2 regions of the Simplicispira sedimenti genome follow, and region 2 is predicted to be linked to the other one. Evidence: riboswitches for the same ligand, from Rfam matches in the RefSeq annotation. Region 2 holds a riboswitch; the other holds the start of a gene.
The links. Region 2 has a riboswitch for glycine ahead of gcvT (glycine cleavage system aminomethyltransferase GcvT). Riboswitches for the same ligand answer to the same signal wherever they lie in the genome.
Positions count from the first base shown of each region.

Region 1 (7,907 bases), on a different contig from region 2:
TCTTCTCGCACAGCAACGACGGCATCACGGTGACGGATGCGCACCAAAAAATCCTGCTCACCAACCCGGCGTTCACCGCCATCACGGGCTACTCACTGGCGGAGGTCGCCGGGCGCAACCCCCGGGTATTGGCCTCGGGCAGGCATGACGGCGGTTTTTACAGCGAGATGTGGCGCCACATCCAGGCACACGGCCTGTGGCAGGGCGAAATCTGGAATCGGCGCAAGAACGGCGAGGTGTATCCCCAGTGGCTCACCGTCAGCCGCATCCAGGACGCCGAGGGGCAGACTACGCATTACATCGGCATTTTCTCGGACGTGAGCCAACGCAAGGCCGACGAGCAGCGCATCCGCTGGATGGCGCATTTCGACCTGCTCACCGGGTTGCCCAACCGCGCCCTGCTGGCCGACCGCTTTGCGCACGATGTCAGCATGGCCCAGCGCGCCAGCGAGCCGTTGGCGGTGCTGTTCATGGATCTGGACCATTTCAAGCACATCAACGATTCGCTGGGGCACGGCGTGGGCGATGAACTCCTGGTGGCTGTGGCGCGGCGCATGCATGAACAGGTGCGTGAACAGGACACCGTGGCCCGCATGGGGGGCGATGAGTTTGTGCTGGTGCTTCCGGGTACCGACAAGGACGGCGCCGCCCATCTGGCTGGCAAGCTGCTCGAGGCGGTGGCGGCGCCCTTGGTGGTGCGCGGCCATGAGCTCATGGTGACGCCGTCGCTGGGCATTGCCATGTATCCCGAGGACGGCGAAGACCTGGAAACCCTCTCGCAGCATGCCGACGTGGCCATGTACCGTGCCAAGCAGGAAGGGCGCAACGCCTACCACTTCTATTCCCCCGATATGCAGGCACAGGCAGCTCGCACCTTGCAGTTGGAAGGCGCATTGCGCCGTGCGCTGGAACGTGGGCAACTGCTGCTGCACTACCAGCCCCAGCGCCGCCTGAGCGATGACCGCATCGTCGGCGCCGAGGCCCTGATCCGCTGGGAGCACCCCGAATGGGGCATGGTGTCTCCGGCCGAGTTCATTCCCCTCGCCGAAAAAACCGGGCTGATCGTTCCTGTCGGCGAATGGGTGCTGCGCACGGCCGTGGCGCAAGTGGCGCGCTGGCGGGATGCCGGCCTGCCTGCGCTGACCATGTCCGTCAACATTTCTGCCGTGCAGTTCAGGCACCCGGATCTGCCCGGCCTGGTCAGCCAGGTGCTGAGCGAGGCGGGGGTCGATCCGGCCTGCCTGGAGCTGGAGCTGACCGAGGGCGTGGCCAGCGACGATCCCGAGCGCGCCGTGGAGATCATGGCTGACCTGCATGCGCGCGGCGTGCGCATGTCCATCGACGACTTCGGCACGGGGTATTCGTCGCTGAGCTACCTCAAGCGCTTCCAGGTGTACAAGCTCAAGATCGACCAGTCTTTCGTGCGCGACATCAGCGTCGATGCCGAGGACAAGGCCCTGGTCAGCGCCATCATCCACATGGCGTCCAGCCTGGGGCTGCAAACGATTGCCGAAGGCGTGGAGACCGAGGACCAGCGGCGTTTCCTGCAGGCGCAGGGCTGCGATGAAATCCAGGGCTACCTCTGCAGTCGCCCGCTGCCCGCCGCGGAGTGCGAACGCTTCTTGCGCACCCAACTGCGCCTGCCTTCCGCCGCAGCCACGACCATGGGGTGAGTGGCTGAACGGCGGCGTGCGGCGCTGCGGGATCAGACCGCAGGCAGCAACCGGGGCTGGGGCGTTTGCGGCATGCCGGTGAAGGCGAAATCCACCTCGGGCACGCGACCGCTCACGATGTCGGCCAGCGCCTTGCCCGAGCCGCAGGAATGCGTCCAGCCCAGCGTGCCGTGCCCGGTGTTGAGGAACAGGTTGGGCAGCTGGGTGCGGCCGATCAGTGGCACATTGCTGGGCGTGGCAGGGCGCAGGCCGGTCCAGAACTCGGCCCGCGTGGTATCGCCCGCGCCGGGGAAGAGCTGCTCGACGCGGCGCACGATGGCCTCGCAGCGTACCTGGTTCAGGTTGCGGTCGTAACCGTTGAGTTCGGCCGTGCCGGCAATGCGCAGGCGGTCGCCTTGTGCGCTGGTGTAGCGCGAGAACACCAGCTTGTACTCGTCGTCCGTCAGGCTCACCTGGTGCGCCAGGCGCGCATCCTTCACCGGCAGCGTGACCGAATAGCCCTTGGCCGGGTAGATGGGCAGGCGGATGCCCAGCGGCTGGGCCAACAGCGGGCTGAACGAGCCCATGGCGAGCACATAGGCGTCGCCGCGCATGCGCTCAAAGCGCCCCTCGGCGTTGGTCAGCTCCACATGGTCGATTTCGCCGCCCGCCGTGCGCAGCGCCGTGATGTGCGCGCCCATCTGGAAACGCACGCCGGCCTGCTTGCAGAGCTTGGCCAGCTCGCGCACGAACAGGTTGGCATCGCCCGATTCGTCCTCGGCCGTGTAGGTGGCCCCCGCCAGTTGCGGGCGGATGTGGCGCAGCGCAGGTTCGATGCGCACCGCCTCGTCGGCGCTGATGACCTGGCGCTCGCAGCCCAGCTGGCGCATCTGTTCGGCCGGGCCGAGCGCGCCGTCGAATTCCTTGGGGTCGGTATAGAAATGCAGGATGCCCTGCGTGCGCTGGTCGTACTGGATGCCGGTGTCGCGGCGCAACTGCTGCAGCGCGCTGCGGCTGTAGGTGCCCAGGCTGACGATCTGCCGGATGTTGTGGCGCGTGCGCTCGGGCGTGCAGTTGCGCAGGAAGGACAGCCCCCAGAGCCACTGGCGCATATCGGCACGCAGGCGGAACAGCAGAGGTGCGTCCTCCTGGCCCAGCCACTGCAGCACCTTGAGCGGTGCGCTCGGGTTGGCCCAGGGCTCGGCGTGGCTGACCGAGATCTGGCCGCCGTTGGCGAAACTGGTTTCCGCGCCCGGCGTGGCCTGGCGGTCGATGACGGTCACTTCGTGACCCTGTTGCTGGAGGTAGTAGGCCGAGGTCACGCCGAGCAAGCCGGCGCCGAGGACGATCACGCGCATTTTGAGAGCCTTTTAAGGTTCTGGCGCTTGTCAGGCGTGCGCGAGCAGCTATATTTTTGATAGCGTGCAGTTGGCGCGTCTGCCAAGCTGCCGCTCCCCCTGTCCTTGTTACCTGAGAGATTCACGCCGTGCCAACGCGGCACGGGGCTTGCTCCTTCGGTGCGCCACGGCTGTGGCGGCTCTCCAGACGGCTTTGATGATGGTGCAGTACGGAACCTGAGCGTGTATGGGAGTTTGCGCCTTCGGTGAGGCGGCATGGGCCGCCTGCTCTCCTGCATGGGCCATTCTAGGCGCGCGTGCTGGCTAATGCATCACAACAGATGCTTATGGGGCATCGGCCGCGCGCGTCGCGCAAGGCGTCAGTTGCGGTAGGGATTGCCCGGCTGCCGATCGTAGCGGTTGGGCACGCCATCGCGGTCCCGGTCGCCACGGGGATGGCCTCGGCCCCGGCCGTCGGGTGTCGGGTCGTGGCGGTTGGAGATGCCGTCGCCATCGCGGTCGCGGTCATAGCGGTTCGGCACGCCATCGCGATCCCTGTCACCGCGGGGGCGGCCTCGGCCATCGGGCGTCGGGTCATGGCGGTTGGAAATACCGTCGCCATCACGGTCCCGATCCCGATGGTCGGGTACACCGTCGCGGTCACGGTCCGCGTAGGGGCGGTGGGGCATGGGGCGGCCATCGGGCGTCGGGTCGTAGCGGTTGGGGATGCCGTCATGGTCGCGATCCCAGCCGCCCGGTTGCATGTGCCACTGGCCGCCGCGTTCCACCCACTCGGGCGCACGGTAGCGGTAGCCGGGGCGTGCCTTGATCCAATAGCCTTCTACCCACACATGATGGTGGCCGCGCCACTCCCAGTGGCCGGGCACCCAGACCATGTTGCGTCGGGGGGGCGGCATTACCTCGTAGCGCGGTGGCGGCGGGGCCGTCTGGATGACGATGGTGGCCGTGGTGCGGGCCTGCGCGGGGGCCGTGAATGCGCAAAGCGCCAGCAGGGCGATGGATGCCGCGGCGAGGGTGGTGCGTGCCATGGGGGTCTCCTCACAAGTGATTCCTTGCGGAACCGGAAGCTCTATCGTGCGGGAATTGCGTAAAGCCAATGTAGCTGTCCGGCGAAGAGTTGTGTAGGCATGTTTCCCGAAACGCTATTGGGCGGCGTTGCCGTGATATTTCGCACACAGCGTCAGCGCCAGCCCACCAGGGCACTGACCACCAGCAAGGCACACCAGGCCGGGTGCCTGCCCTTGGTGGCGAAGCCCACCAGCAGCGCGCAGGCCGGAAGGGCGAGCGTAGTGGTGTGGGCGACCCATGCCGCAAGATCCTGCTCCCAGGGGCCGCTCCCCAGGCGCCAGAGCAGTGCGCTCAGGGCCCAGCCCAGCACGGTCACCAGATGCCAGGAAGCCCACAGGATGCGCACCTGCCGCTCGCGCAAAACCGGGTACCCGGCCGTGGGAACAAGCCCGTGTGTGCGCAGCGTGCGAAAGACCAGGACTTCGCCAAGCACGGAATGGATCAGGCCGACCAGGGCGAGGCCTGCGGCTGCCAGGAGGAGCGGGTTGTTCATGGCAAGGAGCTTTCAATGGCGGTTTCAGGAATACCAGCGGCGCGGGTGTGCACCCGTGCCCCGAGCCGGGTGAGCAGGTGCATCAGGCCCATCCACATGCGATCGAACGCGGGCATCTCGCCCGGCACCTGCGCCAGATGGCGCCCCAGCACGCGCTGGTGCTCCGGGGGCGTGATGGGGGGCGGCTGCTTGGTGCTGAAATCGAAGACGGCCTGGGTGAAGGGCTCCAGCTGCCAGGCCTGCATGTCGGCCAAGGCCGGGGCCAGCTCGGCGCTGTAGGTTGCCAGTGCCAGGTCGGGCCCGGCCAGCCCCAGCGCCTGGTAGGCCTGCAGCACCAGGGCGTCACGCTGCGGGTCGGCGGCGGGGCGCAGCAGCGCCGACCAGGCGCGTGTCATCTGTGTCCGAAAGCCTTCCGAGAGCTCCCGCGTGCAGCCGAAGTCGAGCACGCCCACCGTGCCATCGGCGGCGAACAGGAAGTTGCCGGGGTGCGGGTCGGCATGCACCCGGCCGAGCCCGAAGATGCAGTGCATGAACCAGTCCCACAGGTGCTGGCCGGCCCGGTCGCGCAGCGCCTGCTGCGGCTGCGTGGCCAGCCAGGCGTCCAGGTGCAGCCCCGGCAGGTACTGCTGCGTGAGCACCTGGGCCCTGGTGTGCGACAGGAGGGGCCGCGCCATCGCCACGCCGGGCAGCGCGGCATGTTCGGCGAACCATTGCAGTTGCTCGGCCTCCTGCAGGTAGTCCACCTCGCGCAGCAGCGTGGCCTCGATCTCGTCCATCACGCTGTCCATCACCGGATCGGTGGGCAACGGCAGATCGGTGTGGGCCAGTGCACGCAGTGCCGCGCGCGCCAGTTGCATGTCGCTGGCGATGGTGGCGGCGATGCCGGGGTACTGCACCTTCACGGCCACCAGGCCCTCGCCAGGCAACTGTGCGCGGTGCACCTGGCCCAGGCTGGCGGCGGCGAAGGCAGTGGGCTCGAACTGCGCGAACAGCGCCTCGGGCTCCTGCCCGAAGGCCTGGCGGAACACCCGACCCACCAGGGCGCGGTTGAGCGGCAGCGCCTGGTGCTGGGCGCGTGCCAGCTCGTGGCGCACACCCTCGGGCAGCAGCGTGGGGTGCATGCTCAGCAACTGCGACACCTTGAGCGCCGTGCCGCGCAACTGCCCCAGCGCACCAAAGAGGATGCGGCCCACGGCGGCCTCGTGCTCGGCCTGCGCCTGGGGCGACGGCGTGCGCAGGCGCTGGCCCAGGCGGGCGGCGCCAATGCGTGCCGCCGCCACGCCCGTGATGGCGCCGCGCGCCAGCCGGCTGGTGCGCGGCGCGTCAGCGCTGTCCATGGTCTGCCAGCCGCTGCAGCATGGCCCGCACGATGCGGCGATGGAAGGGCGTGACGACCGCCATGTAGGCCTGCCCCAGCGCGTTGTGGATGTGCACCACGGTGCTGACCGCGAGCGTGGCGGGCGCATCGCCCGGGCGGTGCTTGCTCAGCGACACCTGCACGTCCAGGTGTTTGTCGTCCTGCCCCAGCACCACCTCGGTGTCGTTCAGGTGGCGGATGAGGAAGATGCCCACGCGGTCGCCCACGCGGTAGTCGCCCGGGGCGCGCCCGCTGGCGGGCGGGTGCGCGTCGTGCAGCTGGCCCAGGTCTTTCAGGCCCACCAGGCGCACCAGCCGGTTGCGCAGGGCCATGAGCTGCTGCGTCCAGCGCGGCGTGCGGGCCACCACGTCCAGCCAGGTCTGGAGTGCCGTGCGGGCGGGATGGGGGTCGGCCACCTCGTAGGCGTCGAAGAACTGCGCGCCGGGCATGGCGGCGTGGATGGCCGTGCCGGGTGGGATGGCGATGGATTTCACGGTGGCGGGGGATGTCATGCGGCCTTCTTTTTGCGCGGGGTGGCAGGGGCGGCAGTCCCGGCCGTGGCGCGCGACTTGCGCGGCGCACGGGTGGTGGTGGCCTGGGGCGGTGCGGCGGGAGCCGTGGCTGTGCGGGGGGGGCTGCCCATGGCCTGCTGCGCCATGTGCAGCATGCCCAGCAAGCCGCTGCCGTGCTGGGCCAGGCGCGCCATCTGGCTGCGCAGCACGAAGCCGCCGAGTTGCAGCACGCGGTTGATGAGGCCGCTGCGCAGGGTCTGCACCAGCACGCCCAGCGACAGGTCCACCAACTGTGCAGTGTCGGCGAACTCGTCGGAGGTGTCGGCCAGCCAATAGCTCACCACTCCGGCAAGGTAGTCGGTGTAGAGCCCGCCTGCCATGCCCTTGAAATCGCAGGGTTCGATCTCGCCCGCCGCCTCGGCCGCATCCAGGAAGCTGGTCACGGCCTCGCGCAGGGCCTGTCGCGCCGCCAGGGGCTCGGCCAGCAGGGTCAAGGGGGAGCGCCGGGCCAGCGCGCGCACTTGGGTCACGAACTCGCGGTCGGGCAGCAGACCTTCGAGCACAGCGTCCGTCAGGCGCTGGAGCTTCTCCTGCAACTGGTAATCGGTGAAGCAGGGCGTCTGCAGGGTGTCGGCCAGCGCTTGCTGGATCACCGCGTCAAGGTAGCCCAGCACGATGCGGTCCTTGGTGGGAAAGTACTTGTAGATGGTGGCGTCGCCAATGCCGGCGGCGCGTGCGATGTCCTTCATCGTCGTGCCGTCGAAGCCCTGGCGGGTCATCAGATCCACCGCGCTGGCCACGATCTGGCGGCGCGTGGCGTCTTGCTGTTGGCGGGTGGTTTTCATGTCGCTATTCTTTAAATTGCTAATTTCTGTATTTAAAGAATAGTAATTTCTGTTTGTGGTGTCAAGCAGTGCCTGGCCGACGCGAGTACGCGGCCAGGGCGCGCAGAATATGGAGGTGTTTTTGCCCCTGGCGCTCGTCAAACAAGCGCCATGTGCTATCAAAAAATGAGTAATTGGCGCCGCAGGAGCGCTCAGCGCCGCATGTGGGCAAAGGCCTCGAATTCCCAGCTGCGCAGGGCCAGCAGCAGGGTGTAGCCCTCGCGCTCGGCCTGCGGCAGGCGCTGGTCGGCCAGGTGCTGCTGGGCAAAGTCCTGGGCCACGCGCTGCATGCGTTCCATGAAGGCGGGCGCCAGGGCGCGGCTGATGCTGCCGTGTACCAGCAACACGCCTTCACCGGGGCCGTCGAAGCCGCCCGCGAAGTAGTCGAGCAGCGCGTGCTCGCGGAAGTAGTTCATCACCGGGCCGTGCGCTCGCCAGCGGAAGGTCTTGGCCAGCTTGAGGCGGTAGCGGTTCAGCGGCCGCAGCTCGATGATGCCGATGCGGTCGAGCTGCGCGAGGTACTTGATGCCCTCGGCCTCGCTCAGGCGGTAGGTGGCCACGATCTGCTCCAGCGTCCACTGGC
Region 1 covers NZ_JAKVIJ010000006.1:76,768-84,674, reverse strand. Annotated here, with positions in the region: gene MJ602_RS08345 (EAL domain-containing protein) at 1-1,673, shown strand, start outside; gene MJ602_RS08340 (D-amino acid dehydrogenase) at 1,706-3,010, opposite strand; glycine riboswitch at 3,100-3,207, opposite strand; gene MJ602_RS08335 (YXWGXW repeat-containing protein) at 3,370-4,038, opposite strand; gene MJ602_RS08330 (hypothetical protein) at 4,191-4,571, opposite strand; gene MJ602_RS08325 (ABC1 kinase family protein) at 4,568-5,908, opposite strand; gene MJ602_RS08320 (DUF2867 domain-containing protein) at 5,895-6,440, opposite strand; gene MJ602_RS08315 (TetR/AcrR family transcriptional regulator) at 6,437-7,285, opposite strand; gene MJ602_RS08310 (helix-turn-helix domain-containing protein) at 7,477-7,907, opposite strand, start outside.
Region 1: linked by a shared signal. The riboswitch ahead of MJ602_RS08340 (D-amino acid dehydrogenase) and the one ahead of gcvT (glycine cleavage system aminomethyltransferase GcvT) in region 2 are both predicted to bind glycine.

Region 2 (7,907 bases):
TGCCCGCATCCAGTCGGGCAGGGTCTCGGCTTTTTGCTGCGGAAAGTCCACCCAGATGGTGGTGGCCCCGCCTTCGGCGCAGACCACGCCGGGCTGATCGGTGCGCTCCATGGTGCACCAGGTCTCGAAGGTGGTGCGCCCAGGGTCGCTGACATACAGCTTGACCCGCACATCGCCCGGGTATTCGAGTTGCCGGTAGAAGTTGCAGAAAGCGTTGACGATGACCGGCCCCTGTCCTTGCGGGTCGGGGTCGCATCCCACGGCACGCATCCACTCGATGCGCACCGTCTCCATGTAGCGGAAATACACCGTGTTGTTCACGTGCCCCATGGCGTCCATGTCGCCCCAGCGAATGGACAGCACCATGTCATGCACCAGCTTGCGCTGCTCGGGTAGCGCAATCTTCATACCGCGAATCCGTCGTCCGCCGCAATGATGGCGCCGTTGATGAAGTGGCTCTGGTCGCTGGCCAGCATGACGATGAGCGCATCCAGATCCTGCGGCTGGCCCACACGCTTGCGCGGCAGCATGGCCATGAGCTTCTTGCCCTGCTCGGTGTTCCAGTGGTGGTGGTTGATCTCGGTGTCGATGTAGCCGGGGCAGACGGCGTTGGTGTTGATGCCAAAGCGCCCCCACTCCATGGCCATGGCGCGCGTCATGTGCACCACGGCGGCCTTGCTCATGCAGTACACCCCAATCTGCGGCAGCACCTTGAGCCCCGCCATGGACGCCACGTTGATGATGCGCCCACCGGTAAAGCTGCCCGGCGCCGCGCCCTGCGAGCGCGCCAGCATGCGCTTGCCCACCTCTTGCGCGACGAAGAACGCGCCCTTGACGTTGGTGTCGAAGACGTAGTCGTAGTCCTCCGGCGCGACATCCTGCAGGCGCTGCGTGGTGCTCACGCCCGAGTTGTTGACCAGAATGTCGATCGAGCCCATTTCGGTCTCGGCGTGCGCCACGGCGGCCTTGATGGAGTCGTGATCGGTCACGTCCAGTTCGACCACATGGGCGTCGCCGCCCTCGCCTTCGATGCGTGCGCGCAGCTCCTTGAGTTTTTCGATACGGCGGCTCGCCAGCACCACCCCTGCGCCGGCACGTGCCAGGGTTCGGGCAAACTGCGCACCCAGGCCGCTGGACGCGCCGGTAACAAAGGCAATGCGACCGGACAGATCGATGTTGTAGGCCATTTAGAGTCCCTCCACTGAACAAAATAGAACGGTCGTTCGATTGTCTGTATTCCTTGCATACAATCAGTCACCCGCCGGACAGTGGCTGTGCCCCCTGTTTGCAGACAATCTGCCCCATTATCAAACGCCCGACGAGAAGCACATGACAAACGAAGAAATCCTCGCCCAGTTTGGCCCCCGCGAGTCCATGGAATACGACGTGGTGGTCGTTGGTGGGGGCCCAGGGGGCCTGTCCACAGCGATCCGCATCAAGCAACTGGCAGCAGAGCGCGGCCAGGACGTCTCGGTCGTGGTGCTGGAAAAAGGCTCGGAGCCCGGCGCGCACATCCTCTCGGGCGCCATCATGGACCCCAAGGCGCTGACCGAACTCATCCCCGACTGGAAGGAAAAAGGCGCCCCCCTGAACCAGCCCGTCACCGACGACGCCTACAGCTTTTTGAGCGAGCGCTCGGCCTTTCGCGTGCCCAACATGTTCCTGCCGCCGTTTGCGCACAACCACGGCAACTACATCGTCAGCCTGGGCGCGGTCACCAAGTGGCTGGGCGAACAGGCCGAGGCCCTGGGCGTGGAAATCTTCCCCGGCTTCACCGCCGCCGAAGTGCTCTACAACGATGACGGTTCCGTCAAGGGCGTGGCCACCGGCAATATGGGCATCGGCAAGGACGGCGAGCCCACCGACAACTTCCAGCTCGGCATGGAACTGCTGGGCAAATACACCATCTTTGCCGAAGGCGCACGCGGCCACCTGGGCAAACAAGTCATCGCCAAGTACCAGCTCGACGCAGGGCGCGACCCGCAGAGCTTTGGCATCGGCATCAAGGAACTGTGGGAAATCGACCCCAAGAAACACCAGCCCGGCTTTGTGATGCACACCGCCGGCTGGCCCATGGAGAACGACACCTACGGCGGCGCCTTCCTGTACCACCTGGAAGGCAACAAGGTGGCCGTGGGCTTCGTCACCGGCCTGGGCTACACCAACCCCTACCTGAGCCCGTTCGAGGAATTCCAGCGCTGGAAGACCCACCCCAACATCCGCTACTACTTCGAGAACGAGCAGGGCGAAGTCACCGCCAAGCGCCTGTCCTATGGCGCGCGCGCCATCAACGCCAGCGGCCTGAACTCCCTGCCCAAGACCGTGTTCCCCGGCGGCGCGCTCATCGGCTGCGACGCGGGCTACCTCAATGTCAGCCGCATCAAGGGCAGCCACGCTGCCATCAAGACCGGCATGCTCGCAGGCGAAGCCGCCTACGAGGCCGTCACGGCTGGGCGCCAGCACGACGAACTCAGCGCCTACCCCAAGGCCTTCGAGGAAAGCTGGCTCTACACCGAGCTGAACAAGGACCGCAATTTCAAGAACTGGTTCAAGTACGGCCTGACCACCGCCACGCTGATGAACGGCTTCGAGCAGTTCGTGCTGCGCGGGCACATGCCCTGGACGCTGCACCGTGACAAGGCCGACCACCAGTACCTCAAGCCCGCCAGCGAGTGCAAGCCCATCGAGTACCCCAAGCCCGACGGCAAGCTGACCTTCGACCGCTTGAGCAGCGTGTTCATCAGCAACACCAACCACGAAGAGAACCAACCGGCGCACCTGACGCTCAAGGACGCCAGCGTGCCGGTGAAGATCAACCTGGCCCAATACGCAGGCCCCGAGGCACGCTACTGCCCGGCCGGGGTGTACGAGTTTGTGGGCGAAGGCAGCGACAAGCGCCTGCAGATCAACGCGCAGAACTGCGTGCACTGCAAGACCTGCGACATCAAGGACCCGACGCAGAACATCGTGTGGGTCACGCCCGAGGGGGGCGGGGGGCCGAATTACTCGGGCATGTAATCAAAAACCATAGCGCTTCGCGCTGAAGGGGCCTGCGTTGCAGGCCCTTTTTATTGGAATTTCAAACAGCGGACAACGGCAGATCCGCTTTTTTCAGCGTGCGCAGCACAAAGCTGGAACGGCTGTGGCGAATGCCCTTGATCTTGTAGAGCTTCTCGCGCAGCAGGCGCTCATAGTCGCGCGTGTCCTTGACCACCACACGCAGCAGATAGTCGTAGTCGCCCGACACCAGGTGCGCCTCGATCACCTCGGGAATGCTGGCCAGCGTTTCGCCGAATTTCTCCAGCGTGTTGTCGGAATGGCTGTCGAGCGTGACCTGCACCAGCACGGTGTCGGCCAGATCCAGCGCCTGGGGGTTGAGGCGCACGGTGTAGCCCTCGATCACCCCGGACTCCTCCATCTTCTTGATGCGGCTCCAGCAGGGCGATGGGCTCAGGCCCACGGCCTGGCCAATCTCTTGCAGGCTGGCGCGGGCGTTGGCCTGCAGTACGGCGAGGATTTTTTTGTCGAGTCGGTCCATGCCACGGATTATTCTGCACACAACGCCATGAGAGCAAATTTTGCTGTAACAAAGGCTATTTACTGGAAACAAAGCAAATTTGCCTGCCAACCCCCTGGCATACTTTGCTGCATCAAGGCGCTCTTACCGGAACGCATGAAATGCCAAGGCCCCGGCTGGTTACCGCCAGTCGGGGCGCTTGCTTTTGGGGGCCTGCACCGGGGCCGACGCAGACAAAAATCCCTGCGGTGCGGCGGGCATTGCAGGTAGAATCGCGCCTTCGTCAGGAGAGAGTGCTCCGCCACCCGCGAGCAGCACCGCCGAAGGCGCAGGCACCCGCCGAACGCTCAGGCAAAAGGACTGGCAACCGCCCGCAGGGATGCGGGCGTTCCCTTGCTGGAGAGAGGTGGCCGCGCGCAACGCACAGGCCACCCACCGAAGGAGCAAGCCGCGCGGGCCAGCCAGGGCGCAGCGGTGAATCTCTCAGGTAAAGCGGACAGCAGGGCAAATCCCGTGGCATTGGTGCCACGGCCCCCATTTGCCCTGGAGTTCTTATGTCCGCACCTGCCGCCGCCCCCCTGCTCACCACGCCCCTCAACGCGCTGCACATCGAACTGGGCGCCCGCATGGTGCCGTTCGCCGGTTACTCCATGCCCGTGCAGTACCCCGCAGGGCTCATGGCCGAGCACCTGCACACCCGCCAGGCCGCAGGCCTGTTCGATGTGTCGCACATGGGCCAGCTGCGCCTGGTCGGCCCCGATGCCGCCGCCGCATTTGAAAGCCTGATGCCCGTGGACGTGATCGACCTGCCCGTGGGCAAACAGCGCTACGGCCTGCTGCTGAACGACGAGGGCGGCATCATCGACGACCTGATGTTCTTCCGCATGGCGCAGGACGAGCTGTTCGTCATCGTCAACGGCGCCTGCAAGGTGGGCGACATCGCCCACATCCAGGCGCGCATCGGCCAGCGCTGCCAGGTGGTTCCGCTGCCCGACCATGCCCTGCTCGCCCTGCAGGGCCCGCAGGCCGCCACGGCCCTGGCACGCCTGGCGCCCGGCGTGGAAAAGCTGGTGTTCATGACCGGCGGCCAGTTCACGATCGCGGGCTGCGACTGCTTCGTTACGCGCAGCGGCTACACCGGCGAAGACGGCTTCGAGATCTCCGTGCCCGCCGCGCAGGCCGACACCCTGGCGCGCGCGCTGCTGGCCCAACCGGAGGTCAAGCCCATCGGGCTGGGCGCACGCAACTCGCTGCGCCTGGAGGCCGGCCTGTGCCTCTACGGCAACGACATCGACACCACCACCACGCCCGTGGAGGCCGCGCTGAACTGGGCCATGCAAAAGGTGCGCCGCACCGGCGGCGCGCGCGCCGGCGGCTTCCCCGGTGCCGACAAGGTGCTGGCCCAGCTCGACAACCCCGCCAGCGTGGCACGCAAGCGTGTCGGCCTCGTGGCCCTGGAGCGCGTGCCCGTGCGCGAGCACACCGAACTGCAGAGCGAAGGCGGCCAGAAGATCGGCGAGGTCACCAGCGGCCTGCTCGGCCCGAGCTTCGACAAACCCATTGCCCTGGCCTATGTGGACGCCCAGCATGCCGCCGTTGGCACGCGCGTCAACGCCATCGTGCGCAGCAAGGCCGTGCCCATGGAGGTCTGCGCCACCCCCTTCGTGCCCACGCGCTACTACCGCGGCTAACGCCCCTGGCGCAGGCTACATTCCGGATTCCCTTCATCTTTCAGGAGCTTTTCCCATGACCATCAAATATTCCAAAGACCACGAGTGGATCAACGCCGCTGATGCCAACGCTGCCGTGGTCGGCATCACGCTGCACGCCCAGGACGCCCTGGGTGACGTGGTGTTCGTGGACTTGCCCGCCGTGGGCACCACGTTTGCCCAGGGCGACGTGGCCGGTGTGGTCGAGTCCGTGAAGGCTGCTGCCGATGTGTACATGCCCGTTTCGGGCGAGGTGGTGGAAGTGAACGAGGCACTGCGCGCCGACCCGTCGCTGGCCAACTCCGACCCGCTGGGCGCGGGCTGGTTCTTCAAGGTCAAGCTGTCCGAGCCCGCCCAGCTCGACGGCCTGATGGACGAGACCGCGTATTCGAGCTTCTCTGCCAGCGCCTGAGCGCACCGGCTTTAAAAACCATAGCAGCCAGCGCACGCATTCAGGCGCATTCAGATACAAAAATATTTGAATCCGCCTGAATTCGGGCGCAAGCAGCTCCTATTTCAATAGCACTCCAGACTGGTTCCGCCATGCAGATGCCCGCCGCCCTGCCCTTGTCCGCACTCGAAAACACCACCGAGTTCCTGCCCCGCCACATCGGCATCGACGCGGCCGACGAAGCGCACATGCTGTCGGTGATCGGCGAGGCCTCGCGCCGCGCCCTCATCGACGGCATCGTGCCGCGCTCCATCGCGCGCGGCCAGGCCATGGACCTGCCGGCCCCGGCCACCGAGAACGCCGCGCTGGCCGAGCTCAAGGCGATCGCCTCCAAGAACAAGCTGCTCAAGAGCTTCATCGGCCAGGGCTACTACGGCACGCACACGCCCGGCGTGATCCTGCGCAACATCCTGGAGAACCCCGCCTGGTACACGGCCTACACGCCCTACCAGGCCGAAATCTCGCAGGGCCGCATGGAGGCGCTGGTCAACTTCCAGACCATGGTGTGCGACCTCACCGGCATGCCGATTGCCAACGCCTCCATGCTCGACGAGGCCACCGCCGCCGCCGAGGCCATGACGCTGGCCAAGCGCTCGGTCAAGGCCAAGGGCAATACCCTCATCGTCAGCGGCGACTGCCACCCGCAGACCATCGAGGTCATCCAGACGCGCGCCGCGCCGCTGGGCCTCACAGTCAAGGTGGTCCGCTCGGGCGACGAATGGATGGCCGCCATCGGCCAGGACGACTACTTTGCCGCCATCAACCAGTACCCCGGCTCCAGCGGCTGGCTGGCCGACTGGCAGATGAGCGCCGACATCATCCACGGCAAGGGCGCCGCGCTGATCCTGGCCGCCGACCTGCTGGCGCTCACGCTGCTCAAGACCCCAGGCGAGATGGGCGCCGACATCGTGGTCGGCACCACGCAGCGCTTTGGCATGCCCATGGGCGCGGGCGGCCCGCACGCCGCCTACATGGCCTGCCGCGACGACTTCAAGCGCTCCATGCCCGGCCGCCTGGTGGGCGTGAGCGTGGACGTGCACGGCAAGCCGGCCTACCGCCTGGCGCTGCAGACGCGCGAGCAGCACATCCGCCGCGAGAAGGCCACCTCCAACATCTGCACCGCGCAGGTGCTGCCCGCCGTCATCGCCAGCATGTACGCCGTGTACCACGGCCCCGAGGGCTTGAAGCGCATCGGCCAGCGCGTGGCACGCTACACCGCCATCCTGGCGGCAGGCCTCAAGCAACTGGGCTTCACGCCGCTGCACGCCACCGCCTTCGACACCCTGACCATGGACCTGGGTAGTAGTGACGCCGCCCGCGCCGTGGTGCAGCGCGCGCTGGACGCCGGCGCCAATGTGCGCCTGCTGCGCGGCCAGTGCGTGGCCCTGTCGCTCGACGAAACCACCACGCGCGACGACCTGGCCCTGCTCTGGCGCACCTTCGCGCCCACGGCCACGCAACCCACGGTGGAGCAGCTCGCCGCCAGCGCGCCCGACCTCATTCCGGCCAGCCTGCGCCGCGCCAGCCGCTACCTCACGCACCCGGTGTTCAACACGCACCACAGCGAAACCGGCATGCTGCGCTACATCCGCCAGCTGTCCGACAAGGATCTGGCGCTCGACCGCACCATGATCCCGCTGGGCTCGTGCACCATGAAGCTCAACGCCACGAGCGAGATGATCCCGATCACCTGGCCCGAGTTCGCCAACGTGCACCCGTTCGCGCCGGCCGACCAGCTCGAAGGCTACCGCCTGCTCGACGAGCAACTGCGCGCCTGGCTGTGCCAGGCCACGGGCTACGCGGGCATCAGCCTGCAGCCCAACGCAGGCAGCCAGGGCGAATACGCCGGCCTGCTGGCCATCAAGGCCTACCACGCGGCCCAGGGCCACGCGCACCGCAACATCTGCCTGATCCCAAGCAGCGCGCACGGCACCAACCCCGCCAGCGCCCAGATGGTGGGCATGCAGGTGGTGGTGACCAAGTGCGACGAAAACGGCAACGTGGACATGGCCGACCTGCAGGCCAAGTGCGAACAGCACAGCCAGAACCTGGCCTGCGTGATGATCACCTACCCCAGCACGCATGGCGTGTTCGAGACGCAGGTCAAGGAGCTGTGCCAGCTCGTGCACAGCCATGGCGGCCGCGTGTACGTGGACGGCGCCAACATGAACGCCCTGGTGGGCGTGGCCGCCCCCGGCGAATTTGGCGGCGACGTGAGCCACCTGAACCT
Region 2 covers NZ_JAKVIJ010000016.1:2,288-10,194, reverse strand. Annotated here, with positions in the region: gene MJ602_RS15210 (acyl-CoA thioesterase) at 1-408, opposite strand, end outside; gene MJ602_RS15205 (SDR family oxidoreductase) at 405-1,187, opposite strand; gene MJ602_RS15200 (electron transfer flavoprotein-ubiquinone oxidoreductase) at 1,330-3,018, shown strand; gene MJ602_RS15195 (Lrp/AsnC family transcriptional regulator) at 3,080-3,538, opposite strand; glycine riboswitch at 3,792-3,890, shown strand; glycine riboswitch at 3,904-4,027, shown strand; gene gcvT (glycine cleavage system aminomethyltransferase GcvT) at 4,072-5,208, shown strand; gene gcvH (glycine cleavage system protein GcvH) at 5,264-5,638, shown strand; gene gcvP (aminomethyl-transferring glycine dehydrogenase) at 5,770-7,907, shown strand, end outside.